DNA from 2 places in the Ensifer sp. SL37 genome. Region 1 is predicted to be linked to the other one. Evidence: riboswitches for the same ligand, from Rfam matches in the RefSeq annotation. Region 1 holds a riboswitch; the other holds the start of a gene.
What was found. A riboswitch is a leader RNA that binds a small molecule or an ion and turns the genes downstream of it on or off. The one in region 1 is predicted to bind FMN.

Region 1 (14,852 bases):
ACCTGGTCAGAGATGGCGAGTGCAAGTGCTACGATCTGGTCCTTGGCGCCCGCGAGATCGATGACGATATAATCCGCTTCGTCCTTCGCCTCGCGGATATGACATTCGAGCGAGCCGGGCGTGATGTGCGAAATAACGGTGAGGTTGGCGATATGGCCGGAAGCCTCCGCCCAGCTGGTGATCCAGCGCTGCGGATCAGCGTCGAGGACGACCACCCGGTGCCCCTGCCGCGCCAGTTCCGTCGACAGGATCAGCGCCGCGGTCGTCTTGCCCGCACCACCCTTTGCATTGGCGAAAGTGATGACCGCCATGATATTCCCCATTCTATGCCTGTATCGCGCTGAACCGGACGGCCACAGCCGGTGGTTCGCTTCTTAACGAAACCTTACAGAATTTGGTTAACGAAACGGTAACGCCGGCACGTCAAACCTGACAGTCGGCCTTAAGGCTGCGTGCCAGCGACACTGCTATGGTGATGAAAATGCTGGAGTTCTGGCCTCAGACCGGCAAAACTGCCGGTTCGCTTACGTGCTGTGATCGATAGCACATCGACGAGAACGGCCCGTGCCGCACCGCCTCGCCTGTCGGGCTGAGCAGGGTCAGCACGTCATTCGCAAACGCCTGGGCGTTGGCCTGCGCCTTGGCAAGGTTGCTGACCTTCGCGGGGTCGAGAGAGGAAAGCGTGTCGCCCCGCTCAAAGAGCTCGCGGAAGGCCGTACGCTCCACCAGCGGGGTATCGACGAGCCGGATCCGGTTCTCCGAAAGCAGCAGCTTGACCCGGCGCATCGCCCGCGTCGTCACGATCGGGTTGACCCGGGTCAGCAGAACCGCGTGGTTGATGTTGGCGCGCGCGTTGTTCTCGATGTGGCGGATCAGGTCCAGCACCTGGATGGCGCCGCGCGCATCCATCACACAGCCCTGCACCGGGATCAGCGTCAGGTCCGAAAGACCGATCGCCAGCGCCACCAGCACGTCGGCCGCCCCGGAGAGATCGATGATCACATGCTCGACCTGACCGCGCAGCCGCCGGAGATGATCGCTGAGCGTGGTTGTCGCGACACCTGAGAGAACGAAGAGATTGCCATCGTTGCGGCCGTGGCGGAACCAGTCGGTCATGCAGGCGAGTGGATCGCAATCAAGAACCGCAACGCGATCGCCGCGCCGGGCGAATTCGCAGGCAAGCAGCAAGGCTGCCGTTGTCTTGCCGGCTCCCCCCTTCGCATTCGCGAGGGATACAATCGCCATCGGTCGACCCTAACTCAACGCAGGCCCGGCTTTTCGCGGGCCGATACATACGCACACCCTAATGCAAGCGTTCCAGACCGCGGTAAACAAAGCGTAAAGAAAACGCTCCGCGAGCCCGAAACGTGACAGTTCGATGACGATTAGGTGACAGATCCGCCGCAATGGCAAGTGGTATTTTTGGGCTAACTAAACCGAGAGGCCGACGCCTTCGCCTGGGGGCAAAGGCGTCGGGAATTGGTCAGATGCACTCGCGGAAGAGCTTCTTCGCGGCGTCGAGCGTCAACTCGACCGGGTTGCCGCCGGCCGTCGGGTCGACGATCGCCATCTCCGACATTTCGTCGATCCGGTCGGTGCCAACGCCGAGGGCTGCGAGCTTGTCCGGAACGCCGAGTTCCTCGCGCAACTTCAGCACGTAGTCGTAGAAGCCGTCGAAGCCACCGGAAATGCCGAGATAGGCGGCAGCACGCACTATTCTGCCCTCGATCGCCGGACGGTTGAAACGCAGCACCGGCGGCATCACGACCGCATTGGTCATGCCGTGGTGGGTGTTGTAGATCGCGCCCACCGGATGCGACAGCGAGTGGATGGCGCCAAGGCCCTTCTGGAACGCGACGGCACCCATGGCGGCCGCACTCATCATGTTGGCGCGCGCCTCGATGTCGGTGCCGTCCTTGTAGGCGCGCGGCAGGTATTCCTTCACCAGCCGCATGCCTTCAAGCGCAATGCCCGCAGACATCGGATGATAGAAGGGCGAGGAATAGGCTTCCAGGCAATGGGCAAAGGCGTCCATCCCGGTGCCCGCCGTGATCACCTTGGGCATGCCGACCGTCAGTTCCGGGTCGCAGATCGTGACTGCCGGTAGGAACTTCGGATGGAAGATCACCTTTTTCACGTGGCTTGCCGAATTGGTGATGACGCTGGCGCGGCCGACTTCAGAGCCGGTGCCGGCGGTGGTGGGCACTGCAATGATCGGTGCAATGCCTTCGACGCTCGCCCGCGTCCACCAGTCACCGATATCCTCGAAGTCCCAGACGGGGCGGCTCTGCCCGGCCATGAAGGCGACGCACTTGCCGAGGTCGAGGCCAGAGCCGCCGCCGAACGCGACGACGCCGTCATGGCCTCCATCCTTGAACGCCTTCACGCCCGCGGCGAGATTGATGTCGTTCGGGTTCGGATCGACGTCGGCAAAGATCGCGCGGCCGAGGCCGGCGGCCTCGAGGATATCGAGCGCATTTTGCGTAATCGCCATCGGCGCGAGGCCCCGATCGGTAATCAGCAGCGGCTTCTTCATGCCGACCGCCTTGCAATGGTCGGCAAGCTCCTTGATCCGGCCGGCACCGAACTTGATGGACGTCGGATAGCTCCAGTTGGCGGTGATGGTCATGCGGTGACTTTCTTCAGATGATAGGATTTCGGACGGGTGAGGTTCTGGAAGCCGATGACCGAAAGCGAGCCGCCGCGGCCGGTTTCCTTGACGCCGGTCCAGCAGAGCGCCGGGTCGAGATAGTCGGCGCGGTTCATGAACACCGTACCAGTCTCGATGTCGGCGCCGATGCGCGCGGCACGCTCGGCATCCCTGGTCCAGAGCGATGCGGTAAGGCCATACTGGCTATCGTTCATCAACTCGATCGCCTGGCTGTCGCTCTTCACCTTCATGATGCCGACGGCAGGGCCGAAGGTCTCTTCGCGCATGAAGGCCATGGAGTGGTCGACATTTACGAGGATCTGCGGCGCGAGATAGGCGCCGCCGTCGTCGGCAGGGAAAAGCTTCGGGTCGATCAGAGCCTTGGCGCCCTTGGCAACGGCGTCGGCGATCTGCTCGCGCACGGTGGCAGCAAAACGCTTGTTGGCCATCGGCCCCAGCGTCGTTTCCGGATCGAGCGGATTGCCGAGCTTGTAGTTGGAAACCCAGGCGACCGACTTCTCGACGAAGGCGTCGTAGAGCTTTTCGTGCACGTAGATGCGCTCGATGCCGCAGCAGCACTGGCCGGAATTGTAGGTGGCGCCGTCCATCAGCGTGTCGACGGCCGCGTCAAGATCCGCGTCGTCCATGACGTAGCCCGGATCCTTGCCGCCGAGTTCGAGACCGAGACCGGTAAAGGTACCGGCCGCCGCCCGTTCGATCGAACGCCCGCCTTCGACCGAACCGGTGAAGTTGACGAAGTCGAAGCTCCTGGCCGCAATCAGCGCCGCCGTTGTTTCGTGGTCGAGGAAGATGTTCTGGAAGACGTCGGCGGGAACGCCGGCCTCGACGAAGGCGCGCACCATGCGCTCGCCGACGAGGATCGTCTGGCTCGCATGTTTGATGATGACCGTGTTGCCGGCCATCAGCGCCGGCGCGACCGTGTTGATCGCGGTCATGTAAGGGTAGTTCCAAGGTGCAACGACGAAGACGACACCGTGCGGCTCGCGGGCGATGCGGCGCTCGAAGCGGTCGCTCTCTTCGATCACCAGCGGCTTCAGCGCATCGGCGGCGATCGTCGCGACATAGTTCGAGCGCTCGTTGAAGCCCTTGAATTCGCCGCCGTAGCGCACCGGCCGGCCCATCTGCCAGGCAAGCTCCGGCACGACTTCGTCGACCATCTCGTTGAGGCGCGCGACACCGGCCAGAACCAGATTGACGCGCTCGTCGAGCGGACGGCGCGCCCAGGTCTTCTGCGCCTGGCGGGCGCGGGAAACCACCTGCTTTGCCATGTCCAGCGGCATCGCCGGGCGTTCTGCGTAGACCTCGCCGTTCACCGGCGAAATGCACTTGATCATGCTCATGATCGTCTTCCTGCTTTCATTGCGAATGATGCGATGGCCGCTCCGGTCAGGAACGGCCATCCTTGTGAATGATTATGTCGCGGGTCAGGCCCGTTCGAAACCGCGTGCGACCTCCCAGTCGGTGACGCGGCGATCATATTCTTCCTGCTCCCAGCGCCCCGCCCGCGCATAGTGCTCGATGACCTCGTCGCCGAAGGCGGCGCGCAGCATCTTCGATTCCGTCAGCGCGGCCGTCGCATCGCGAAGCGTGCGCGGGATCTCGCGCACGTCCTTGCCGCCATAGGCGTCGCCGACAAAGGGCGCCTCCAGTTCCATCTTGTTTTCGATACCGGAAATGCCCGCCGCGATCAAAGCGGCGAAAGCGAGATAGGGATTGAGATCGGAGCCGCCGACGCGGCATTCGATACGGATCGCCTTGGTGTCTTCGCCGCAGAGACGGTAGCCGGCCGTGCGATTGTCCTTGCTCCAGACCGCCTTGGTCGGCGCGAAGGTACCGGCCATGAAGCGCTTGTAGGAGTTGATGTAGGGGGCGAGGAAATAGGTGATCTCGCTCGCATGGGTCAGAAGCCCGGCCACGTAATGGCGCATCATCTCGGACATGCCGTATTTGCCGCTCTCGTCGTAGAACTTCGACGACTTGCCGTCCGCGCTCCAGAGCGACTGGTGGATATGCGAGGACGAACCGGCGGCCGCATAGTTCCACTTTGCGAGGAAGGTGATGGCCTTGCCGCGCGACCAGGCGATTTCCTTGCAACCGTTCTTGATGATCGCATGCCGGTCGGCCATCGTCAGCGCGTCGGCATAGCGTACGTTGATCTCTTCCTGGCCGGCCGACGCCTCACCCTTGGAATTCTCGACCGGAATGTCTGCGCCCTGGAGACCATTGCGGATCGCCCGCATCACGTCCTCTTCCTTGGTCGTCTGGAAGATGTGGTAGTCCTCGTTGTAGCCGCTGACGAGCTGCAGATCGCGATAGCCGGACTGGCGGGCGTCGTCATAGGACTGGTCGAAGAGGAAGAATTCGAGCTCGCTCGCCATATAGGCCTTGAGGCCCATCTTCTCGAGACGCGCCACCTGCTTCTTCAGGATCGCCCGCGGCGAATGCGGCACTTCCTCATGGGTGTGATGGTCGAGCATGTCGCAGAGAACCAGCGCCGTGCCTTCGAGCCAGGGGATGCGGCGAAGCGTCGAAAGGTCCGGCTTCATCGTATAGTCGCCGTAGCCTTTTTCCCAGCTTGTCGCCTTGTAGCCGGGAACGGTCTCCATCTCCATGTCGGTCGCCAGCAGGTAGTTGCAGCTATGCGTTTCCTTCCAGGCGCCATCGACGAAGAACTGCGCGTGGAAGCGCTTGCCCATCAGCCGGCCTTGCATGTCGACCTGGCAGGCGAGCACCGTATCGATGCGGCCGGCGGCGACGTCTTCCTTCAACTCGTCAAACGTATAGCTCATCAACTTCCATCCCATGTTTTGTCACGCGGCCGTTCCCTTGAGGTCACGATATTTTTTGGCCGCGTGAACGTGATCAGCTCGAATTGTCTGGCGCGGAGTGCGGGCCGGAAGCCGCGCACATTGTTTTCGATTTCGTCCGGCCCCAAAGAAAAGGCGGAAGTCGCGGTCGCGCTTCCGCCCTTTTGTCGTTGATCAGATCTGGCCGACGGCCTTCTCTGCAGCGGCGATCTCTGCCTGGCGGCGTGCCACTTCGTCACCGATCGGCGGGCCGCGGAAGCGGCGGCTCTCGAAGCCGAACCAGACAGCGCCGGTCAGCACCAGGAAGCCCACGGTGATGTAGAGTGCCCAGTCGTTCGGCGGCTGCACGCCGAGGATGAAGATCAGCACCATGGCGATGATCGAGAGCACCGCGAACAGCTTGAACATGCTCTCGCCGAGGTTCCACGGACCCATCTTGTCCCACTTCGAAGTGCCCCAGGCGAACAGGCCGAGGGTGATCGGGATCGCGAAGGAGAAGAACAGGAAGATGACCGTGCACGAAACGACGATGGTGTAGACCGGCGTCTCGCCGATCGAGACCAGCGACGAGCCCCAGACGAACAGGACCGACAGGATCGAGCCGATCCAGATCGCGGCAACCGGCGTGCGGTAGGTCGGGCTCACCTTGGCAAGCGCCTTGGAGGCCGGCAGGCCGCCGTCACGCGAAAACGCGAAGATCATGCGCGACACCGAGGTCACCGTTGCCAGGCCGCACAGCCACTGGCTGACGAGGATGGCGAGATAGAGGATGTCCTTGATGATGGGGTGCACCTGCTCATCCATTGCCCAGAAGAACACGTTCCAGCCCTGCTTGGCGGCTTCGTCCATGTTCGGGATCATCAGCACGAACGAGCACAGCATGATATAGCCGAAAAGCGCCGACCAGAGCACCGACGAGACCATGCCACGCGGCACCGAATGGGCGGCTTTGACCGTCTCTTCGGAGGTGTGCGCCGAAGCGTCATAGCCGGTGATCGTGTAGATCGGCAGGAGCAGGCCGAGTAGGAACACCCAGGTGCCCGAGGTCTGAGGCCACACGTTGCCGCCGGCTTCACCGGAATAGTTGGAGAAGGTGAAGAGACGGGCGATGTCGTAGCTGTCGGCTGCGACCAGGCACACGAGCGCCAGCAGGATCGACGTCGCGAAGATCAGGTAGCCCGAAAAGTCGGTGAGCTTGGCTGTCAGCCCGATGCCCATGTGGTTTACCAGCGCCTGCCCGCCGGTGATGATGGCCAGGAAGACGATGCGCGTCAGCGTCGTATCGGCGAGGCCGAAATAGGGCGTGCCGAAGGAACCCATGAAGAAATAATAGGTGCCGACGTTGATCGCACCGAGAACGGTGACGAGACCGAGCAGGTTGAACCATGCTGTCAGCCAGCCGGTGAAGCGGTTGCCGAGGATCGAACCCCAGTGATAGAGGCCACCCGCCGTCGGATAGGCCGAGCTGATCTGTGCCATGGCAACGGCGAAAACCAAGGAGATGAAGCAGCCAAGCGGCCAACCGATGCCGATCGCGGCGCCCCCCGCGCCGGCGGTCGCTTGGGCGAGCGAGTTGATGCCGCCCGAAAGAATGCAGATGATCGAGAACGACACCGCGAAGTTCGAGAACTGGCTCATGCGCCGCTCGAGCTCCTGGGCATAGCCCATCGAGTGCAGGACGCTCATGTCCTGCTTTTTGTCTGAATCACTGTAGTCCGACATTTTTCTTCCCCTGATTTCTTCAGACCACACCGCCCCATTGCGGCAGGGTCCCATCAACCACCTGCCCCGGCTGGCCGGAACAGGACCGCGGCAACGCCGCTCCCCAGGGTCTTTTATTGTGCTGAAACAGCCGCAGCGCCTTTGCGCAGCAGCCCTTCCAGGTAATCGGCCATGACCCTTTGGCCGATGTCATTGCGAATGAGATCGTTGCGGATCTCGATCATCACATTCGGCAGCCCGTTGTGGACGCCATATTCGATCAGGCTATGGGTAACGCCGTCGGCCGGCCCATAGGGCTCGTTGCGCCGGATGTCGTAGGCAACCTGCCCCTTGGTGGCGGTCGCGAGCATATGGTCGGCAAGCCGGCTGTCGGCATCGTGAAGAACGCCGACTTCGACGGCGCGCGGCTTGCCGAAATAGACGGGCGTGAAACTGTGCATCGTCACGAGAACAGGCGGGCGTCCCGCGGCCTTGCGGTCGGATACGAACCGGGCGACGGCATCGTGGAACGGCCGATAGATCTCGTCGACCCGCGCCTGGCGCTCGTCGGCCGACATCGTCCGGTTTCCCGGGATCTCGTAGACCTCGCTGACAGCAGGCATCGCCGCGTCCGCTTCCGGCGGGCGGTTGCAGTCATAGGCAAGGCGGGAGAAGCGCTGGTAGATCAGGGACCCGTCGAGCTTTGTTGCGAGCAGCTTGGCAACCGCAAGCGCACCCGGGTCCCAGGCAATATGACTTTCGAGCGCCTGTTCGCTGAGGCCAAGCGTGCCCAGGCGTTCGGGAACGAGGCGCGAGGCATGCTCGCAGACGAGCACAATATCGCCCTTGCCTGCGGCGTTCTCGATCGCAACCGGATCGCCATCTGCTTCGGTCAAAAGTCGCGTCAACACCGGCATCCCCTCTTGCCCCGTTAGACGTTCGTTAATGAAAAGAATTCTTCAGAGGATGACGCATGTCAATCAAAATCTGAAACGATCTCTTCAAAATTGCGATTGACTCCAATTGTGACAGCGATGTTTAATCTGTCACAAACCGGCTTAAGATCGGTTCAGGGGAGACAATTTGAGCAGCAAGGCGACGTCCACCACCGTGTCGGATGTGATCAACGCCCACTTCACCGTGCTGACCCGCGCGGAGAAGCAATTGGCAGAGACGCTTCTCGACAATTATCCCGTTTCGGGACTCGGTTCGATCACCACGGTTGCCGAGAACGCCGGCGTTTCGACACCGACGGTCGCCCGCATGGTGCAGAAGCTCGGTTTCCGCGGTTTTCCGGATTTCCAGGCAAGGCTGCATCAGGAATTGGAAGCGACGATTTCCAATCCGATCACCAAGCACGACCGCTGGGCTGCCAATGCACCCGGCACCCACACGCTCAACCGCTTTGCCGACGCGATCACCAGCAATCTACGCGAGACTCTGACCCAGATCGAGCCGCAGGAATTCGACGAGGCGGCCGCGCTGATCGCCGACCGCAAGCGCAGCATCTATCTGCTCGGCGGCCGCATCACCCGCTCGCTCGCCGATTATCTCTTCACCCACCTTCAGGTCATTCGGCCGGGGGTCACCGAAATCGCCACCAATGCCAGCGCCTGGCCGCACTATGTGCTCGACATGCGCCAGGGCGACGTGCTGATTCTCTTCGACATCCGCCGCTACGAGCAGGAGATGGTGACGCTTGCCAAATCCGCCCGCGAGCGGGGTGTCGAGATCATCCTTTTTACCGATCGCTGGAGTTCGCCGGTCGCCAAGTCCGCCTCAAGGGTGTTTCGCTCGCAGATCGAGGTGCCGTCCGCCTGGGACAGCTCCGTCGTCATCCTGTTCTTGATCGAGGCCCTGATCGAGGCCGTTCAGAGTTCGAACTGGGACGAAACCCGGGATCGGATGAAGACGCTCGAGGGCCTGTTCGATTCCACCCGCATCTTTCGCAAACCGGTCTAGGAGAATTCGCCGACACGTTCACAGGATTTCATGCAGTTATGCGACAGTGGCCCGCCGAAGCCAAAAAAGAAATGTTCTTCCAACGACATACGCGGCGCGAACGGATAAACCCCTGTCACATTACTTTCATCGCATCTCTTTAACAGCTTCGCCGAAATCGACTGAAACCCCACGAATTTGACTAAACCCATAAGGAGAACTCCAGTGATTTCAAAAACCCAACGCCTGCTTTCGCTCTCCACCGCCATTTTCCTGGCGACGACGGCAATCGCCGCTGCCGAACCGAGCGCCGAGCTCATCGAAGCCGCCAAGAAGGAAGGCATGCTGACGACCGTCGCCCTGCCCCACGACTGGTGCGGCTACGGCGACGTCATCGCCTCCTTCAAGGCCAAGTATCCGGAAATCCAGGTCAACGAACTGAACCCGGACGCAGGCTCGGCCGACGAAGTCGAAGCCGTCAAGGCCAACAAGGACAACAAGGGCCCGCAGGCTCCTGACGTCGTCGACGTCGGTCTCGCCTTCGGCCCGCAGATGAAGGCCGAAGGCCTGCTGCAGCCCTACAAGGTCTCCACCTGGGACGAGATCCCGGACAGCGTCAAGGACGCCGAAGGCTACTGGTACGGCGACTACTACGGCGTCATGTCCTTCCTCGTGAACAAGGACCTCGTCCAGAACGCACCGAAGGACTGGGCTGATCTGCTGAAGCCGGAATATGCCGGCCAGGTTGCTCTCGCCGGTGACCCGCGCGCCTCGAACCAGGCGATCCTCGGCGTTCTCGCCGCTGGCCTCGCCAAGGGTGCAAAGTCCGGCAAGGAAGCCGGTGAAGCTGGTCTCGGCTACTTCGCCGAACTGAACAAGGCCGGCAACTTCGTTCCGGTTATCGGCAAGTCGGGCACGCTCGCCCAGGGCTCGACCCCGATCGTCGTTGCCTGGGACTACAACGCGCTCGGCTGGGCAAAGACGCTCAACGGCAACCCGCCGACCGAAGTCGTCGTTCCGGCCAGCGGCGTTCTCGCCGGCGTCTACGTTCAGGGCATCTCCGCCTACGCGCCGCACCCGAACGCAGCGAAGCTGTGGATGGAGCACCTCTACTCCGACGAAGGTCAGCTCGGCTGGCTCAAGGGCTTCTGCCACCCGACCCGCTTCAACGCCATGGTCAAGGCCGGCAAGGTTCCGCAGGAGCTGATCGACGCCCTGCCGCCGGCAGCCGCTTACGAGAAGGCCTACTTCCCGACGCTCGAAGAAGTCGACGCCAACAAGGCTGCCGTCACCGGCGGCTGGGATTCCGTCGTCGGCGCGAACGTTCAGTAAGCCTTTCCACAGACATGTCGCCCCGACCGGTTTTCCGGTCGGGGCGCATAGGTTATTCGTAAGAAATTCAAGTCCTTGGAGCGAGAACTGGGAGCCGTGCGCGGCTTCGTCGGTTTCCCGCTTCTTGCTTGCAACAATCGATAACGCCCGCGTGGAAAACGCGGCTTCAGGGGCGCGAACGGAATGTCATCTGCTAAACCCGACGCCAGCCCGCCGGCGCGTCGCCTACCGCTTCACTGGCTGGGCATTCTTCCCTTTGCCGCCTTCGTGACGCTGTTCCTGCTTTTGCCGACGATGAAGATCGTGGTCGGCGCGTTTCAGACGCCCGATGGCAGCTTCACGCTCGACAACATCCGCGGCCTGTTCACGCCCTCGATTCTGGCTGCCTACTGGATCTCCATCAAGATCAGCATCGCCTCGGCGCTTCTCGGCTGCCTGATCGGCTTTGCCATGGCGTCCGCCATCGTCTTCGGCGGCTTGCCGAAGGGGATCCGCGGACCGCTCCTGACCTTCTCCGGCGTCGCCTCCAACTTTGCCGGCGTACCGCTCGCCTTTGCCTTTCTCGCGACGCTTGGACCTGTCGGCATCGTCACCGTCTTCCTGCGCTCGAACTTCGGGCTCGACCTCCGGATGCTCGGCTTCAACCTGCTGTCCTTCTGGGGGCTGACGGTCACCTATCTGTTCTTCCAGATCCCGCTGATGATCCTGATCATCACGCCGGCACTCGACGGCCTGAAGCGCGAATGGCGCGAGGCCGCCGAGATCCTCGGCGCCACCGGCCTGCAATACTGGCGCATGGTCGCCTTCCCGATCCTGCTTCCGTCGCTGCTCGGCACGCTGGCGCTGCTGTTCGCCAATGCCTTCGGCGCCGTTGCGACCGCGATCGCACTCACCGGCTCGTCGCTCTCGATCGTGCCGATCCTGCTCTTTGCCCAGATCCGCGGCGACGTGCTCGGCAACCCGCATCTCGGTTACGCGCTCGCCTTCGGCATGATCGTCGTCACCGGTATCGCCAACGCGATCTACATCTGGCTGCGCAGCCGCAGCGAAAGGTGGCTGAAATGAAGAAGATCTGGGCCTGGGGAGCCCTCGTTTTCGGCCTCCTCTATTTCACCCTGCCGCTCATCGGCATGACCAACTTCTCCTTGAAGATGCGCCGCGGCGAATACTCCTTCGACGCTTACCAGAAGGTCTTCGCCGACCCGCGCTTCCAGGAGACCTTCACCTATTCGGTGCTGCAGGCCTTGTTCACCATCCTCTTCGGTGTTCTCCTCGTCGTGCCGACAGCCTACTGGGTCCGCCTCAAGCTGCCGCGGCTGCGCCCCGTCATCGAGTTCATCACGCTGCTGCCGCTGGTCATCCCAGCGATCGTCATCGTCTTCGGCTACATCCGGCTCTACAACACCTCGAGCTGGCTGCCGTTGACGGGCTCGCTCACCGGCACCAACATCCTTCTGATGTTCGGCTATGCGACGCTTGCGCTGCCCTACATGTACCGCGCGGTCGACACCGGCCTTCGCACCATCGACGTCGCCACCTTGACCGAGGCCGCCCAAAGCCTCGGCGCCGGATGGACGACGATCCTTGCCAAGATCATCCTGCCGAACGTGCTCGTCGCCGTGCTCTCGGGCGCCTTCCTGACCTTTGCCATCGTCATCGGCGAGTTCACCATGGCGGCCCTGCTAAACCGCCCGGCTTTCGGCCCCTACATGCAGCTCCTGGGCGCCAACCGCGCCTATGAACCGGCCGCACTCGCCGTCATTGCATTCGGCATCACCTGGGGCTGCCTCGGCCTCATCCAGCTCGTCTCGCGCTTTCAAAAAAGCGCGCCTCCTAAGGCCTGAGGACCGCACCCATGAGTTTCCTGTCACTCACCAGCATCAAGAAGTCCTTCGGCCCGGTTCACGTCGTGCACGATTTCAACATGGACATCGAAAAGGGCGAGTTCGTCTCGTTCCTCGGGCCATCGGGCTGCGGCAAGACCACGGTCCTGCGCATGATCGCCGGCTTCGAAAGCCCGACCAGCGGCAAGATCGTCATCAACGGCCGCGACCAGAACTCGCTGAAGCCCAACCAGCGCAACATCGGCATGGTGTTCCAGGCCTATGCGCTGTTTCCCAACATGAACGTGCATGACAACGTCGCCTTCGGCCTCAAGGTCGCAGGTACAGACAAGTCGGAGATCGACGCGAGGGTGAAGCAGATGCTCGGGCTGATCAAGCTCGAGCACCTGGCGGACCGCTTCCCCTACCAGCTCTCCGGCGGCCAGCAGCAGCGCGTTGCGCTTGCCCGCGCCATTGCGGTCAAGCCGCAGGTGCTGCTGCTCGACGAGCCGCTGTCGGCGCTCGACGCCAAGATCCGCGTGTCGCTGCGCGAGGAAATCCGGCAGATCCAGCAACAGCTCGGCATCACCACCGTGTTCGTGACCCATGACCAGGAAGAAGCGCTGTCGATCTCCGATCGCATCGTCGTCATGAATGCCGGCCGCGCCGACCAGATCGGCACCCCCTTCGAGATCTACAACACGCCGTCAACGCGTTTCGTCGCCTCCTTCGTCGGCACGCTCAGCATCATCGAAGGCAAGGTCGCGGACCCGGCCGCGGGTGCCGTCACGATCGGCAACCAGCAGATCGCGCTGAAGGATCCGATTGCCGGCATGAAGGGCGGCGACAGCATTTCGCTGGCGCTTCGTCCCGAAGCGGGCTCGATCGCCGAGGGCGCCACGGGCGACACGTCGCTTTCCGGCGAGGTCGTCTCGACGAGCTTCCTCGGCTCGGTCATCCGCACGCGCCTTCGCGTCGGCGGCGACGTCATCTCCTTCGACATGTTCAACAATCCGGGTGTGGCCCCGCCGGTTTCCGGCGACAATGTCACGCTGCGCTTTGCCGCCAAGGACCTGCTGGTCATTCGGGAGTAGGCCGATTGACGCCATCGGAACGATTTCTTCCGATGGCTCCAAACACTGGAAAAATCTGTCGTGATTTCCGGCATTTTCGTCGCACCGTGCGTTTGACCGCGCGCGGTCGCGCTATATAGTCGCGTTGTTCTCAGGGCGGGGTGAAATTCCCCACCGGCGGTAGCGGCCGAAAGGCCGAAGCCCGCGAGCGCCTCAGGGTTTCGCCCTGGGGGTCAGCAGATCCGGTCAGAATCCGGAGCCGACGGTCACAGTCCGGATGGAAGAGAGCAAGCAGCAACGTGGGTCCCCGCGACGGGACCTCGCGCGCATGCATGTTCGCCCGACGGGATCATTGGAAAACGCCAAACCCTGAAAGGCTTGAGACCATGACCATTCTTTCCCACCCCGCCGCCAAGATCGCGATCGTTCGTGCCCGCTGGCATGCCGATATCGTCGACCGCTGCGTCGATGCCTTCGTCACGCAATGGACGAAGCTTGGCGGCTCGGCAGCCGACGTCGAGATCTTCGACGTACCCGGCGCGCTCGAAATCCCGCTGCATGCGCAGACGCTGGCCAAGACCGGCCGCTATGCCGCGATCCTCGGCACCGCCTTCGTCGTCGACGGCGGCATCTACCGCCACGATTTCGTCGCCGGCACCGTGCTCGACGGCATGATGCGCGTGCAACTCGACACCAATGTCCCGGTCCTTTCCGCCGTACTGACGCCGCACAATTTCCAGGAAAGCGAACCGCTGATCGACTTCTTCCGCGAGCACTTCGTTACCAAGGGTACGGAGGCGGCCAACGCCTGCGCCCAGATCCTCGACGCCCGCGCCAAGCTGGCGCTCGTCAACGCCTGATCCGCGAGATGCGGTTGAGGTTGGCTTGCCCCTCATCCGCCCGGTGAAGTCTTGCCCTTCATCCGCCCGGTGAGGGGAATGCCCCTCATCCGGCCTGCCGCCACCTTCTCCCCGCGGGCGGGGAGAAGGACACAAGCGGCACCCTTGTCGCGCAAACTCTCTCCCCGGGGCTACCGAGAACGGCCTTCCACCCGGGTCCATCACAAACTCCGAGGCAGCTTGCGTTCTCGTTCCCTCTCCCCGCCGCGGGGAGAAGGTTAGCGTGAGGGGGCAGCGGCAGGGGCGAACAGCGCCGAACGCTGCGCTTGAATCAACCTCTGAACCACCTGAATCGGCTCACCAGCTTGAGCCGGCAACGCGCTGTTTCGGCTCGCAAAATCAATGCGCAGCCTCGTTCTTGCGCAGGCTGCGATCCAGTGCCGCCACGCGGTGCCGGTGCCCCGCCACCTCGTAGCCGACGATGGTGACGACGGGCGCGAGCATCAGGATGATCAGGCACTTGGCCATGTCGAGCCCGGCCATGGCCGCGACCACTGACGCGGCCAGCACCACCGCCGTGCCCGCGAGCAGCCAGAGATGCAACCGCTCCACCTGCTGCATAAGATAGGCGTACATCGCATAGAGCAGCCCGATGTAGCACGCGA
Region 2 (14,852 bases), 2.7 Mb from region 1:
GAGCATCCAGGGCCAGGCCGTGGTCGGGCGGCTCGCCGATATCAAGGAGCCGATCGATATGGTCGACGTCTTCCGCGCTGCCGACGCCCTGCCGGCACTCGTCGACGAGATTCTCGCGTTGGAGACGCTGCCGAAGGCGATCTGGGGCCAGCTCTCCGTGCGCCATGACGGCGCTGCGGCGAAAGCGGAAGCCGCCGGCATCAAGGTGGTCATGGACCGCTGTCCGGCGATCGAGTACCCACGCCTGATCGGCTGATCTCGGGCGGCACATCGCCGGCGGACCATACAACCGTCAGTTCTTGAAAAATCCTCTTTGACCGCATGCGAAGGCTCTGGAATAGTGCCGCGGCTTGCGCGTGCAACTGCGCAGGTCCGATAGCGGTTCACGCGTAGATTCAAGGTGATAGAGCGTCTCCGGCGCGCCGGTTGGCGGCCGCGCTCTGGTCACGGGAGGGACGAAATGACGAAAGACAATCCTGGTTTCAACACGCTCGCAATCCATGCGGGGGCGCAACCTGACCCGACCACGGGTGCACGGGCGACGCCGATCTACCAGACGACGAGCTTCGTCTTCAACGACACCGACCATGCGGCGGCACTCTTCGGTCTCCAGCAGTTCGGCAACATCTATACCCGCATCATGAACCCGACGCAGGCAGTGCTCGAAGAGCGTATTGCCGCGCTCGAAGGCGGCACGGCGGCGCTCGCCGTCGCCTCCGGCCACGCCGCACAGCTCCTCGTCTTCCACACGATCATGAGCCCGGGCGACAATTTCATTGCCGCCAACCGGCTTTATGGCGGCTCGGTCAACCAGTTCGGCCACGCCTTCAAGTCCTTCGACTGGCAGGTCCGCTGGGCCGACCCTGCCGATCCGGCTTCCTTTGAGGCGAAGATCGATCGGCGCACCAAGGCGATCTTCATCGAGAGCCTCGCCAATCCCGGCGGCACCTTCGTTGATATTGCCGCCATCGCCGAGGTTGCCCGCAAGCACGACCTGCCGCTGATCGTCGACAACACCATGGCCACACCTTACCTGTTGCGGCCGCTGGAGCATGGCGCCGATATCGTCGTGCATTCGCTGACGAAGTTCATCGGCGGCCACGGCAACTCCATGGGCGGCGTCATCGTCGATGGCGGCACCTTCGACTGGTCGAAGTCCGGCAAGTATCCGATGCTGTCCGAACCGCGTCCGGAGTATGCCGGCGTCGTGCTGCATCAGACCTTCGGTAACATCGCCTTCGCCATCGCCGCGCGCGTCCTCGGCCTGCGCGACTTCGGTCCGGCGATCTCGCCGTTCAATGCCTTCATGCTGGTGACCGGCTCCGAAACGCTGCCGCTGCGCATGCAGCGCCATTGCGACAACGCGCTTGCGGTCGCCAAGTGGCTGAAGACGCACGACAAGATTTCCTGGGTCAACTATGCCGGGCTGGAGGACGACCCGAACCACGCCCTGCAGCAGCGCTATTCGCCGAAGGGCGCCGGTGCCGTCTTCACCTTCGGGCTCAAGGGTGGCTACGAGGCGGGCAAGCGTTTCGTCGAGGGGCTGGAAATGTTCTCGCACCTCGCCAATATTGGCGACACGCGCTCGCTCGTCATTCACCCAGCCTCCACCACGCACCGCCAGCTGACGCCCGAGCAGCAGGTGGCGGCCGGCGCCGGCCCTGACGTCGTGCGCCTGTCGGTCGGCATTGAGGATGTCTCGGACATCATCGCCGATCTCGAACAGTCGTTGGCAAAGCTTTGAAACACTAGCCGCGAAGGGCGCGTCAGCGCGCCCTTCGCAAGGGTGCCAAGATGACGAATATGCAGAAGTTTGACCTGTCCACCGTCGAGGCGGAAATCGGTACGCCGGCGGCCGACCGGCTCATCTCAGGCGCGCCGCAGTTCAAGACCTGGAGCCTTGAGGAGGCCGAAGGCGGTCTCTATGCCGGGGTCTGGGAATCGACGCCCGGCAAATGGCGGATCGTCTACGAGGAGTGGGAATACTTCCACATCCTCTCAGGCTATTCGATCGTCACGCAGGATGGCGGCGAAGCGGCGCATCTGCGCGCCGGCGACAGCATGATCCTGCGTCCCGGCTTTGAGGGCACCTGGGAGGTCGTGGAGACGACCCGCAAGGACTATGTCATCCGTCTGTGATCGCTGGGGCACCGGAGATCAGTCTTCGGTGCTCGTCACCAGACGAGGTCGAGGCGTTCCAGGCCGTGAAAATGGAACGCGTCCTTGATCTCGGGCTCGTTCTTCAGTCGCATGTTCGGCAGGCGCTGAAACAGGATCGGCAGCGCCAGATTGAGCTCCAGCCGGGCAAGCGGCGCGCCGATACAGAAATGCAGGCCCGCTCCGAAAGAGACATTGGCGCCTTCGTCGCGTGTCGGCCGGAACGCGTTCGGTCCGGTGAACTTCTTCGGGTCCACATTCGCCGCTCCGAGCAGCAGGCCGATCTTGTCGCCCTTTCGCAGAGTGACGCCTTCATCGAGTTCGATATCCGAGAGCGCATAACGCTGGAAAATATGCAGCGGTGCCGCAAAGCGCAGACACTCCTCCACCGTCAGCGCGGTTGCCGTCTCCGTAGCAAACAGGTCTTTCGCCGAAAGCCCGGATTGCAGGATTGTCTTCACCGCGTTGCCGATCTGGTGCACGGTCGCCTCGTGACCTGCATTGAGGAGGAGGGCGGTGGTCGAGACCAGCTCCGCCTCCGACAGCCGCTCGCCATCCTTTTCCGAAGTAATCATGTGCGTCAGCAGGTCGTCTGCGGGGGTGCGGCGCTTCTCGGCGATGATGCCGCGCAGATAGTCGGCAAAATCTGCGGAGGCTTGGTTAGCGTCGAGTTCGGTCTCGTAGCTCGGGTTGAAGACATACATCCGAACCATGCGATGCGACCAGTCGAGCAGATCGGGCGCCGCTTCGACGGGAATGCCGAGCATGCGGGCGATGATCGTCACCGGAAGCGTTTCGGCAAAGCTTTTCAGCAGTTCGACCTCGCCGTCATCGGCAAAGCCGTCGATGAGGGCATGCGACAGTTGCTCGATGTCCGGCCGGAGCTGTTCGATCTGCCGCGAGACGAAGGCCCGGTTGACGAGCGTGCGCAGCCGCGTGTGCGCCGGTGGTTCGAGTTCCAGCAGCGAATGTTCTTCGAGCGCGTCGAAATCCTTCAGATGCGGCTTCGGCAGCGGCAGGCCGAGTTCGTCGCGTGTCGCCACATGCAGTATCTGCCGGCCGAAGCGTCGGTCGCGCAAAAGCGCGTTCACCAGGTCGTAGCCGGCGAAATACCATTGCTGACGTTCCTCCCAGAAGAAGGTCGGGCACTGCGCATGGATCTCGGCATAGGCTGCGAGCGGATCACGGTAGAAGGCTGGATCCCGCGCGTCGATGGAAACGCGCCTCAGCGTGCGGTCGATGGAAATGGCAGGCATGGCAGCGGCTCTTCGCGGACTTCAATGGTCCCTATGTCTAAGGGAACCGCGGTTCGGCCGGCAAGGGCGGATATCGGCACCCGCGGCCATCAGGGCGTTGACAGCACGTGCCATGGCGGCCAATCTCTGCTGGCTGCGTAGGGCGCATCGGCAGAGGGCTGAAAGGGCAACGCCCGCCTACGGAACACAGACCGTAGTTGCGCCCATGCCAAACCTTGAAAACCTGAAGAAGCAGGCGAAGCAATACCTCAGATGGCATCGCGACCAATACTATCCGGTCGCAGCCGAGATCAGGGCTGCCTTGCCGCGCTTCCGCGATCTTGACGACGAGACCATTCTCAAGTCGGAGTTCAAGCTCGCCGACGCGCAGGAACTGATCGCGCGTCAATCGGGGTTCGACAGTTGGCAGGCGCTCAAATCAGGAGCCCTGACAATGACCATGCAATCCAAACCCGCCACACCGCAGCCGGTGCTGCAATCGACAGCCGCGCAGTTGTTCGTTGCCGATATCAGCGCCGCGTGCGACTTCTTCACCGAGAAGCTCGGCTTTGCGGTCGATTTCGTCTACGGCGATCCGCCCTTCTACGGGCAGGTGATCCGGGACAATGCTCGGCTCGCTCTGCGTCTCGTCTGCGAACCCGTCTTCGTCGGCGACATCCGGCAGCGCGAGCACCTGCTTTCCGCCTCCATCGCCCTCGATACCGCCAATGACATCAAGCAATTGTTCCTGAGCTACCAGTCGGCCGGGGTCTTTTTTCACCAAACGTTGCGCACGGAACCCTGGGGTGCACGGACGTTTATCGTGCTCGATCTCGACGGAAATCTGATCCTGTTTGCAGGGCCGGCCGATTGAACGAAAGCGCGGGAAGGGGCGCCGGTAGCGCGCGTTTGCTGCCGGCGTCCGTATCTCCAGGCGTGCTATCCGCGGGGAACAAACTTCCGCTTTCCTCCCTTTTTCTGTGGCACCAGGCGACCTATTTGCGCATGATGCGGCCAGCAAGCAGGGAGCGGCATGGGAAAAAACCAGTCCAGTCTATCGGCGGGGATCGTCGCTGCGATCCGCAAGAGACGCCCCACCGTCGTTCATCGCGAAGCCGCGGTCAGCCGTGGCGATATCGTCATCGCCTCCTACAACATTCACAAATGCGTCGGCACCGACGGGCGCTTCGACCCCGGTCGTACCGCCAATGTCATCGGTGAGTTGGGCGCAGATATCGTCGCGCTTCAGGAGGCCGACCAGCGGTTCGGTGAGCGTGCCGGTCTGCTCGATCTCGAGCATTTGCGCCGCGAGGCACACCTTGTTTCGGTGCCGATTTCCGGCTTTTCGACCAAGGGTCATGGCTGGCACGGCAATGTCCTGCTGCTGCGTGAGGGCGCCGTTTCCGACGTGCGGCAGCTCAAGCTGCCCGGCGTGGAACCGCGCGGTGCGCTGGTCGTCGATCTCGATCTGAAAGTGGGGCCGCTGCGCATCATCGCCGCCCATCTCGGACTTCTGCGGCATTCGCGTGCCCAGCAGGCCGAGGCGATCCTCGAGGCAGCGTCCGACGCGAACGGGCGGCCGACGCTGCTCATCGGCGACCTTAATGAATGGCGGATGGGGCGGCGTTCATCGCTGTCCTTCCTCAGCCCGGTATTCGATCCGTCCCACGCGACGGTCGCCAGTTTTCCCTCACGCTTTCCCCTGTTGCCGCTCGACCGTGTGCTCGGAAACCCGCATAGCCTGGTGACGTCGGTCGCCGTGCACGATTCACCGTTGGCGCGGATCGCCTCGGATCATCTGCCGGTAAAGGCCTCGATCGACCTGAAGGCGGCGCAGCCGGAACAAAGAGACGGCCGACGGGTCGAAGCCGGGCGTACGGGGGCGGCCTAAAGGCACGGGCGAGTTTTCGATGGGATCCTCTATCCTGTTCACCGTTGCCGCCATCCTCGGACTGGTTGTGGCGACGGTTCTCTATGTCTACGGCCGATTCGGCCGCCGCCCGCACGGGCCGCCGTCAAGCGCACTCCCGCTGGCCGATGCCGGCACGGAGCTCGACCGATATGTGGCGCCGCTCGTTGCGGGGCAGGCGGGTGCCAATGGGGTGGCGCTTGTTTCCGATAATATCGAGGCCCTGGTGGTCAGAGCGCACGCAGCACGGCGCGCCGGACGCAGCCTCGACCTGCAGTACTACTACTGGAAGGGTGACCTGACCGGTCTTCTTCTCGCCCGCGAGATCCTGGCCGCCGCGGACCGTGGCGTGCGCGTCCGGCTGCTGCTCGACGACATCAATGCGGGCATCCATGACCGAATGTGCATCGCACTCGACGCCCATCCCCATATCGACGTACGGCTCTTCAATCCGAGCCGGGCGCGCACCGACCGCTTTCGCCGCGGCTTCGAAATGGCGATCCGCGCCTTCAGCGCCACGCGCCGCATGCACAACAAGCTCTGGGTAGCCGACGGCCGCGTTGCGATAGCCGGCGGCCGCAACATCGGAGACGCCTATTTCGATGCCGCCGAGCTCTCCAATTTCCGTGACCTCGATGTCTGGATGGTCGGACCCGTGCTGGAGCAGGCGTCTGCCATGTTCGACCGCTACTGGAACAGCACATCCGTGCTCCCGATCGCGGCGCTGCGCACGCCGCGCAAGCAGTATCTGCCGGCACTGCGCGATGCCGTCGAAGGATTGGTGCGCACGCCGGCAGGCCGGTTCTATCTCGAGCGCGTCGACAAGGCGGTTGAAGAGGCGGAGATCTACCAAGGCACACGGCGGCTTCACTGGAGTTCCGAGATCCGTCTGGCATCCGATCCGCCGGAAAAGGCGCTGATGCAGCGGCGCCAGAACTGGCTGCTGCGCGAACTCTTTCCGCTGATCGAGGCAGCCACGCGGGACTTGCGGATAATCTCGCCCTATTTCATTCCCGGCGTTGCCGGCACGCGGGAGCTCGCCGCCATTGTTTCGCGCGGCGCTCGCGTGGCGGTCCTGACCAATTCGCTTGCAGCGACCGACGTTGCCGCCGTTCACGGCGGTTATGTCAAATATCGCCGGAAGCTCATCCGGGCCGGCGTCGCGCTCTTCGAGTTGAAGGAGCAGGGCGATGTCGCCGAGGGACACCGCATGACATTGTTCGGACGCCGCAACGCGAGCCTGCACAGCAAGGCGTTCGTGGTCGACGGCCTGAACGGTTTTGTCGGCTCGATGAACTTCGATCCGCGCTCAGCTTCACTCAACACGGAAATGGGCGTCGTCTTTCAGGATGTGGCACTCGCCGGCGAACTGGCTTCCATGTTCGAGGAGGAAACTTCGCCGTCGATCAGCTACCGGGTCGACATCGAAGGATCGCGTCTTGTCTGGCGTGATCGCGCCAATGGCTCCGAGCGGCTGGTGCGCCACGAGCCGGACGCGAGCCTGGCAAGGCGCATGATCGCCGGGGTAATCCGTGTGCTGCCGATCGAGTCGCAGCTGTGAACAGCGCCCAGGTTCGCGGATTTCCCCTTCGTTTACCGATATCGCCGAAGCCTGTGTGCAGAGTTTGCGTCCATGGCCTCAACCGAGGATATCGATGGAAAAATGTTCTATCGCCAACCATGTGTGGAGGACGGCCGAACTTCGAAGCAAAGCGGACCTTCGATTAAGCTTATCGAAGCTTCGCGACTTGAAGTGAAGGGTGTTGACACTCTATGTAGGAGCAGAAGGTAAATCCCGTGATTCCCGGTTCGCAAAGGTTTTGCGAACCCGATTGATGAAGGTTCGATATGAGAAATCCCGTTGATACCGCCCTGGCACTGGTGCCGATGGTTGTTGAACAGACCAACCGCGGTGAACGTTCCTACGATATCTTTTCGCGCCTTCTGAAGGAGCGCATCATCTTCGTGACCGGCCCGGTCGAAGACCAGATGGCAACGCTCGTCTGCGCCCAGCTTCTTTTCCTTGAGGCGGAAAACCCGAAGAAGGAAATCGCGCTCTACATCAATTCGCCGGGCGGCGTCGTCACGTCGGGCATGGCGATCTACGACACGATGCAGTTCATCAAGCCGGCCGTTTCGACGCTTTGCGTCGGTCAGGCGGCCTCGATGGGTTCGCTGCTCCTGGCCGCCGGCCACAAGGACATGCGTTTCGCCACGCCGAACGCGCGCATCATGGTTCACCAGCCCTCGGGCGGTTTCCAGGGCCAGGCCTCGGATATCGAGCGCCACGCCAAGGACATCCTGAAGATGAAGCGCCGCCTCAACGAGGTCTACGTCAAGCACTGCGGACGGACCTATGAAGAGGTTGAGCAGACGCTCGATCGCGATCATTTCATGAATGCGGACGAAGCTCTGAGCTGGGGCCTTGTCGACAAGGTTCTGACCTCGCGCGAAGAGATCGAGGGCGGCGAGCAGGCCTGATAACGCGCATTTGTGTCGGGATAGATGTAATTGTGACACAATTGTAATGGCTCAAGGGCTTTATCGACAGGGTAAAGCCGGTAATATGAACCATTAATGCTATGTTGGAATCTGTCAGCGTAGTGTTCGTTCGGAGTTGGGAGAGTCGTTGCGACTGCGTCGGGCGTTTACGCCTGGGGCGGTGAGTACTCCCGGAAGCCCTGTTTGAGGTTGAGGCTCAGGGCAAATTGAGTGGTCCGCGATACTTATCTTGAAAGTGTCCGGCGTGCTGGAAGGAAGTGGAAATGAGCAAGGTCAGCGGAAGCAACGGCGGTGACTCGAAGAATACACTTTATTGTTCGTTCTGCGGCAAGAGCCAGCACGAAGTCCGAAAACTGATTGCCGGACCGACCGTGTTCATCTGCGATGAATGCGTCGAACTGTGCATGGATATCATTCGCGAAGAGAACAAGACCTCGATGGTCAAGTCCCGCGACGGTGTTCCGACCCCTCAGGAAATCATCAAGGTTCTGGACGAATACGTCATCGGCCAGCAGCAGGCGAAGCGCATCCTGTCGGTCGCCGTTCACAACCATTACAAGCGCCTGGCGCACGCCGCCAAGGGAAGCGACGTCGAGCTTGCGAAGTCGAACATCATGCTGGTCGGCCCGACCGGCTGCGGCAAGACCTATCTCGCCCAGACGCTCGCCCGCATCATCGACGTGCCGTTCACCATGGCCGACGCCACGACGCTGACCGAAGCCGGTTATGTCGGTGAAGACGTCGAGAACATTATCCTGAAGCTGCTTCAGGCTGCCGACTACAACGTCGAGCGCGCCCAGCGCGGCATCGTCTACATCGACGAAGTCGACAAGATTTCGCGCAAGTCCGACAACCCGTCGATAACCCGCGACGTATCGGGCGAGGGCGTGCAGCAGGCGCTTCTGAAGATCATGGAAGGCACGGTTGCCTCGGTACCGCCGCAGGGCGGCCGCAAGCATCCGCAGCAGGAATTCCTGCAGGTGGATACGACCAACATCCTGTTCATCTGCGGCGGTGCCTTTGCCGGCCTCGACAAGATCATCTCCGCCCGTGGTGAGAAGACCTCGATCGGTTTCGGCGCAACGGTCCGCTCGCCGGAAGATCGCCGTGTCGGCGAAGTTCTGCGCGAACTGGAGCCGGAAGATCTCGTCAAGTTCGGCCTGATCCCGGAATTCATCGGTCGTCTGCCGGTTCTGGCGACGCTCGAAGATCTCGATGAAGATGCGCTGATCCAGATCCTGTCCGAGCCGAAGAACGCTCTGATCAAGCAGTACCAGCGCCTGTTCGAGATGGAAGACGTCGAACTGACCTTCCACGAGGACGCGCTTCGCGAGATCGCGCGTCGGGCGATCGTGCGCAAGACCGGTGCCCGTGGCCTTCGCTCCATCATGGAGAAGATCCTGCTCGACACCATGTTCGAGCTGCCGACGCTCGAAGGCGTGCGCGAAGTGGTCATCTCGGACGAGGTGGTCAAGGGCGCTGCCCGGCCGCTCTACATCTACTCGGAACGGTCGGACGAAAAGACCAACGTTTCGGCCTGAGCGTCCTGAATTATCCTTTGAGAAGCCCGCCTCGTGCGGGCTTTTTCATGTCTGCTTCATGTGTTCACACTTAGCTGTTGAGACACCTGCGCCGGGGCGCAGATTTCACAATTCGATTGTTGCTAAAGTGCCGCAAACAACGCAATGATGTGACGATTCAATGAAGGACCTTAATGGTTGCGGTCCATGAGCTTGTAGTCCGTCGCAAGGTCCGCAACAGCATTGATGCGTAGTCAGAAGGACCCGGCCACTGTTTGTGGATGTCTGCGTCGAGCCTTGAAATGGACGCGGTCGCACTCCACTTTCATGTGGAAAATATGACAGCCGGGAGTGCCTGTGGGGCTCCCGGATACGGGCCCGAAATCGGGACGGAAAGGAAATGATATGACGAACAAAACGTCACCGGCGACTGAAAGCGCGACCTACCCGGTCCTGCCGCTCCGCGACATCGTAGTCTTCCCGCATATGATCGTGCCGCTTTTCGTCGGCCGCGAAAAATCGATCCGTGCGCTTGAGGAAGTCATGGGCACCGACAAGCAGATCATGCTTGCCACCCAGATCAACGCCACCGACGACGATCCGGAACCGTCCGCGATCTACGAAGTCGGCACAATCGCCAACGTTCTGCAACTGCTGAAGCTGCCCGACGGCACCGTCAAGGTACTGGTCGAGGGCCGCGCGCGCGCCAAAATCGACGGCTACACGCCGCGCGAGGAATTCTATGAGGCTGCGGCGCATAGCCTGAGCGAGCCGGAGGAAGATCCGGTCGAGATCGAGGCGCTCAGCCGCTCGGTCGTCTCCGAATTCGAAAGCTACGTAAAGCTCAACAAGAAAATCTCTCCCGAGGTCGTCGGCGTTGCCAGCCAGATCGAGGACTATTCGAAGCTGGCCGACACGGTTGCTTCGCACCTGTCGATCAAGATCGTCGAAAAGCAGGAAATGCTGGAGACCACCAGCGTGAAGATGCGCCTGGAAAAGGCGCTCGGCTTCATGGAAGGCGAGATCTCCGTCCTGCAGGTGGAAAAGCGCATCCGCTCGCGCGTCAAGCGCCAGATGGAGAAGACCCAGCGCGAGTACTACCTCAACGAACAGATGAAGGCGATCCAGAAGGAACTCGGCGACGGCGAAGACGGCCGCGACGAGATGGCCGAGCTCGAAGAGCGTATCGCCAAGACCAAGCTTTCCAAGGAAGCGCGCGAAAAGGCTGATGCAGAGCTGAAGAAGCTGCGCCAGATGAGCCCGATGTCGGCGGAAGCCACCGTCGTTCGCAACTACCTGGATTGGCTGCTCGGCCTGCCCTGGGGCAAGAAGTCGAAGATCAAGACCGACCTGAACCATGCCGAGGAAGTGCTCAACGTCGATCATTTCGGCCTCGACAAGGTCAAGGAGCGCATCGTCGAGTATCTCGCCGTGCAGGCGCGTTCGACCAAGATCAAGGGCCCCATCCTGTGCCTCGTCGGCCCTCCGGGCGTCGGCAAGACCTCGCTCGCCAAGTCGATCGCCAAGGCGACCGGCCGCGAATATGTGCGCATGGCGCTGGGCGGCGTTCGTGACGAAGCCGAGATCCGTGGCCACCGCCGCACCTATATCGGCTCGATGCCGGGCAAGGTCGTTCAGTCGATGAAGAAGGCGAAGCGGTCCAATCCGCTGTTCCTGCTCGACGAAATCGACAAGATGGGCCAGGACTTCCGCGGCGATCCGTCGTCGGCGCTGCTCGAGGTGCTGGATCCGGAACAGAACTCGACCTTCATGGACCACTACCTGGAGGTCGAATACGACCTGTCCAACGTGATGTTCATCACCACCGCCAACACGCTGAATATCCCGGCGCCGTTGATGGACCGCATGGAAGTGATCCGCATCGCCGGCTACACGGAAGAGGAAAAGCTGGAAATCGCCAAGCGGCATCTGCTGCCGAAGGCGATCCGCGACCACGCGCTGCAGCCGAAGGAATTCTCGGTCACAGACGGCGCGCTGATGGCGGTCATCCAGACCTACACCCGCGAAGCCGGTGTGCGTAACTTCGAACGCGAGTTGATGAAGCTCGCCCGCAAGGCCGTGACCGAGATCATCAAGGGCAAGGCCAAGAAGGTCGAAGTGAACGCTGCCAACATCAACGACTATCTGGGCGTTCCGCGCTTCCGCCACGGCGAAGCCGAACGTGACGATCAGATCGGTGTTGTCACCGGTCTCGCATGGACTGAGGTCGGCGGCGAGCTTCTGACGATCGAAGGCGTCATGATGCCCGGCAAGGGCCGCATGACCGTCACCGGCAACCTGCGCGACGTGATGAAGGAATCGATTTCCGCGGCGGCTTCTTATGTCCGCTCGCGCGCAATCGACTTCGGCATCGAACCGCCGCTGTTCGACAAGCGTGACATCCACGTGCACGTACCGGAAGGTGCGACGCCGAAGGATGGCCCTTCGGCCGGCGTCGCCATGGCAACCACGATCGTGTCGATCATGACCGGCATCCCGATCTCCAAGGATGTTGCAATGACAGGCGAGATCACGCTGCGCGGCCGCGTGCTGCCGATCGGCGGTCTGAAAGAGAAGCTCCTGGCAGCGCTGCGGGGCGGCATCAAGAAGGTGCTGATCCCGGAAGAGAACGCCAAGGATCTCGCCGAGATCCCGGACAACGTGAAGAACGCGCTCGAAATCATCCCGGTTTCGCGGGTGGGCGAAGTGCTCGAACACGCTCTGGTGCGCATGCCGGAACCGATCGATTGGGACCCGGCAAACGAGCCGGCAACCGTAGCACCGGTTGATTCGCAGGACGAAGCAGGCTCCTCCGTCGCCCACTGACGGGGGCTTGAAAATGGGTGCAGCCGGCTCGCGCGGCGCTCATTTTGCAGAAAAATTGGGAAGACCGGCCATTGGCCGGTCTTTTTTGTTGTAAAAGCGCCCTGCAAGCCTTGCATTCCAAGGGATTAGGCGCAATTGGGAAAGGCAAGACGCGGGCGAAGCGCAAGCCGCCGCGCCTTAAAACACAGTCGTTTCGAACCAATCTGAAAGGGGTGGAAACATGAACAAAAATGAGCTCGTGTCTGCCGTTGCTGAGAAGGCCGGACTTTCCAAGACCGACGCATCTTCTGCAGTTGATGCAGTTTTCGAGACCATCCAGGCTGAGCTGAAGAACGGCGGCGACATTCGCCTGGTCGGCTTCGGCAACTTCTCGGTTTCGCGCCGCGAAGCCTCGAAGGGCCGTAACCCGTCCACGGGTGCGGAAGTTGACATCCCGGCACGCAACGTGCCGAAGTTCACGGCCGGCAAGGGCCTGAAGGATGCCGTCAACGGCTGATGAGATTTGCTTGGCGGCCGGACACGAGGCCGGCAGTCCAGGTATTCGAGGGTTCGGCGCAAGCCGGACCCTTTCGCATTTTGGGGGCAGCCCTTGCGGGTGTCCGTCATTTGCTCTAGGGCTTGCCCATTCTCAGGGCGGGGTGAAAGTCCCCACCGGCGGTAAGGGCATGACAGCGCGGCGTCTTGGAGACGCGCGAAGGTGGCCCAAGCCCGCGAGCGCCTTTCCTCGATTTTTGGGGAGAGGGTCAGCAGATCCGGTGCAACTCCGGAGCCGACGGTCATAGTCCGGATGAAAGAGAATGGTCGCTGGCACGAAGGGCAGGGATGCCCGGCGTCGTGCCGTGCGCTCATGCGTCCTGATTTGTGTTTGGTCCGCTTTCAGGGTGCATGACATGAATCAGACTTCCCTCGGCTTTTCCTCCTCGCGCGCCATGGCCGGAGCCGGCTTCATGGTGTTGGCCGGGATCGCTTTCGCCGGCCTCAATGTCGTCACCCAATGGCTGACGATGAAGCTCGGTTTTCCAGCCACCGCCATGGCGTTCTGGCAATATGCCTTCGCCTTCCTCTTCTCACTGCCGTTTCTGCGACGCGTCGGGCTGTCGGCCATGCGCACCGACTATCCCTGGCGTCACGTCGCGCGCGTGGTGTTGGCCGCCTTCGGTGTGGGGGCCTGGGTCTCCGGTCTGGCGCACGTGCCGATCTGGCAGGCGATCGCGCTGGTCATGACCTCGCCGTTCTTCATCATCCTCGGCGCCCGCCTGTTTCTCGGCGAACGCGTCGGCGCGGCGCGTTGGGCCGCGACCGCAGTCGGTTTCGCCGGGGCGATGATCATTCTCGAACCGTGGTCGGACAGCTTCAGCTGGGCCGCCCTTTTGCCGATCCTATCGGCGCTGTTGTGGGGCGCTTCGTCGCTCATCACCAAGAGCCTCACAAGTATCGAGCGCCCCGAAACGATCACCGTATGGCTGCTTGTGCTTCTGACGCCGATCAACGGCGCCATCGCGCTTTCGGCCGGCTTCACCATGCCGGATGGGACAGCACTCGGCTTCCTGCTTCTCGCCGGGATACTGACCGTAGTCGCACAATATCTGCTGACGCTCGCCTATACTGTTGCCGACGCTGCCTACGTGCAGCCCTTCGACGATCTGAAGCTGCCGCTTAACGTCTTTGCGGGCTGGCTGGTCTTCGGTTACGCGCCGACAGGATATCTTTGGGTCGGCGCAGTGCTGATCCTTGGCGCCTCGCTGTTCATCATGCGCAACGAGATGCGGCGCGAGCGCGCCGCGCCTGCAACCGGAACGGTGTAAAACCCAAGCGTTGTCATTCGGCTGTCATCGGCATCGCGCAGAACCCCCATGTTTTCAGTGTTCGCACATGGGGGATTTCATGACCATCACTTCGCGCGTGACCGCGCTTGCGGCCGTTCTTCTTGCATCCGCAGCATTTCCTGCGGCGGCCGAGCCCGTCTTCAACCGCATTGCATCCTTTGCTGTTGCCGATAACCTGCCGGAAGGCGATGCGCGCAAGGCGCCGACATCTGCCGAAATCATCACGGCCAGCGAAGACGGCAACACGCTTGTCTATTCCGACAGCCCCGGCAAGCGCGTCGGCCTGATCGACATCACCGATGCCAAGGCGCCGAAGGCAGCCGGCACGGTCTCTTTTGAAGGAGAGCCGACCTCGGTCACCATCGCCGGTGCAAAGGCACTCGTCGCGGTCAACACGCGCGAAAGCTACGTCAAGCCTTCGGGGCTTCTTGCGATCGTCGATCTGGCCTCGAAGAAAGTCGATGCGACCTGCGATCTCGGCGGCCAGCCGGATTCGATCGCCGTCAACAAGGACCGCACGCTGGCGGCCATCGCCATCGAGAACGAGCGCGATGAAGAGCTGAACGACGGCAAGATCCCGCAGATGCCGGCCGGCGACCTCGTCATCTTGTCTTTGAAGGATGGTGTTGCCGATTGCGGTTCGCTGAAGCGCGTGACGCTGACCGGTCTTGCCGAAATCGCCGGTGAAGACCCGGAGCCGGAATTCGTTTCCTTCAACGGCAAGGACGAGATCGCGCTGACGCTGCAGGAGAACAACCACATCGTCATCATCGACGGCAAGACAGGAACGGTGAAGACGCATTTCTCTGCCGGCACGGTCGACCTCAAGAACATCGACACCAAGCGCAACGGCGCGATTGCCTTCAAGGACGAGCAG

Region 2: linked by a shared signal. The riboswitch ahead of OVA00_RS12160 (DMT family transporter) and the one ahead of OVA00_RS25500 (6,7-dimethyl-8-ribityllumazine synthase) in region 1 are both predicted to bind FMN.

The regions. Positions count from the first base shown of each region.
Region 1 covers NZ_JAPPRN010000006.1:2,767,315-2,782,166, reverse strand. The annotation lists gene OVA00_RS25560 (ParA family protein) at 1-311, opposite strand, end outside; gene OVA00_RS25555 (ParA family protein) at 499-1,245, opposite strand; gene OVA00_RS25550 (iron-containing alcohol dehydrogenase) at 1,484-2,629, opposite strand; gene OVA00_RS25545 (aldehyde dehydrogenase family protein) at 2,626-4,011, opposite strand; gene OVA00_RS25540 (glutamine synthetase family protein) at 4,096-5,460, opposite strand; gene OVA00_RS25535 (amino acid permease) at 5,653-7,200, opposite strand; gene OVA00_RS25530 (N-formylglutamate amidohydrolase) at 7,314-8,087, opposite strand; gene OVA00_RS25525 (MurR/RpiR family transcriptional regulator) at 8,263-9,141, shown strand; gene OVA00_RS25520 (ABC transporter substrate-binding protein) at 9,346-10,452, shown strand; gene OVA00_RS25515 (ABC transporter permease) at 10,636-11,517, shown strand; gene OVA00_RS25510 (ABC transporter permease) at 11,514-12,296, shown strand; gene OVA00_RS25505 (ABC transporter ATP-binding protein) at 12,308-13,369, shown strand; FMN riboswitch at 13,492-13,641, shown strand; gene OVA00_RS25500 (6,7-dimethyl-8-ribityllumazine synthase) at 13,735-14,208, shown strand; gene OVA00_RS25495 (low temperature requirement protein A) at 14,587-14,852, opposite strand, start outside.
Region 2 covers NZ_JAPPRN010000006.1:32,440-47,291, reverse strand. The annotation lists gene OVA00_RS12215 (CoA-binding protein) at 1-256, shown strand, start outside; gene OVA00_RS12210 (O-acetylhomoserine aminocarboxypropyltransferase) at 461-1,744, shown strand; gene OVA00_RS12205 (cupin domain-containing protein) at 1,795-2,139, shown strand; gene OVA00_RS12200 (cytochrome P450) at 2,175-3,413, opposite strand; gene OVA00_RS12195 (VOC family protein) at 3,619-4,266, shown strand; gene OVA00_RS12190 (endonuclease/exonuclease/phosphatase family protein) at 4,426-5,283, shown strand; gene OVA00_RS12185 (phospholipase D family protein) at 5,303-6,862, shown strand; gene OVA00_RS12180 (ATP-dependent Clp protease proteolytic subunit) at 7,150-7,782, shown strand; gene clpX (ATP-dependent Clp protease ATP-binding subunit ClpX) at 8,067-9,344, shown strand; gene lon (endopeptidase La) at 9,729-12,149, shown strand; gene hupB (DNA-binding protein HupB) at 12,370-12,645, shown strand; FMN riboswitch at 12,770-12,952, shown strand; gene OVA00_RS12160 (DMT family transporter) at 13,040-13,954, shown strand; gene OVA00_RS12155 (esterase-like activity of phytase family protein) at 14,022-14,852, shown strand, end outside.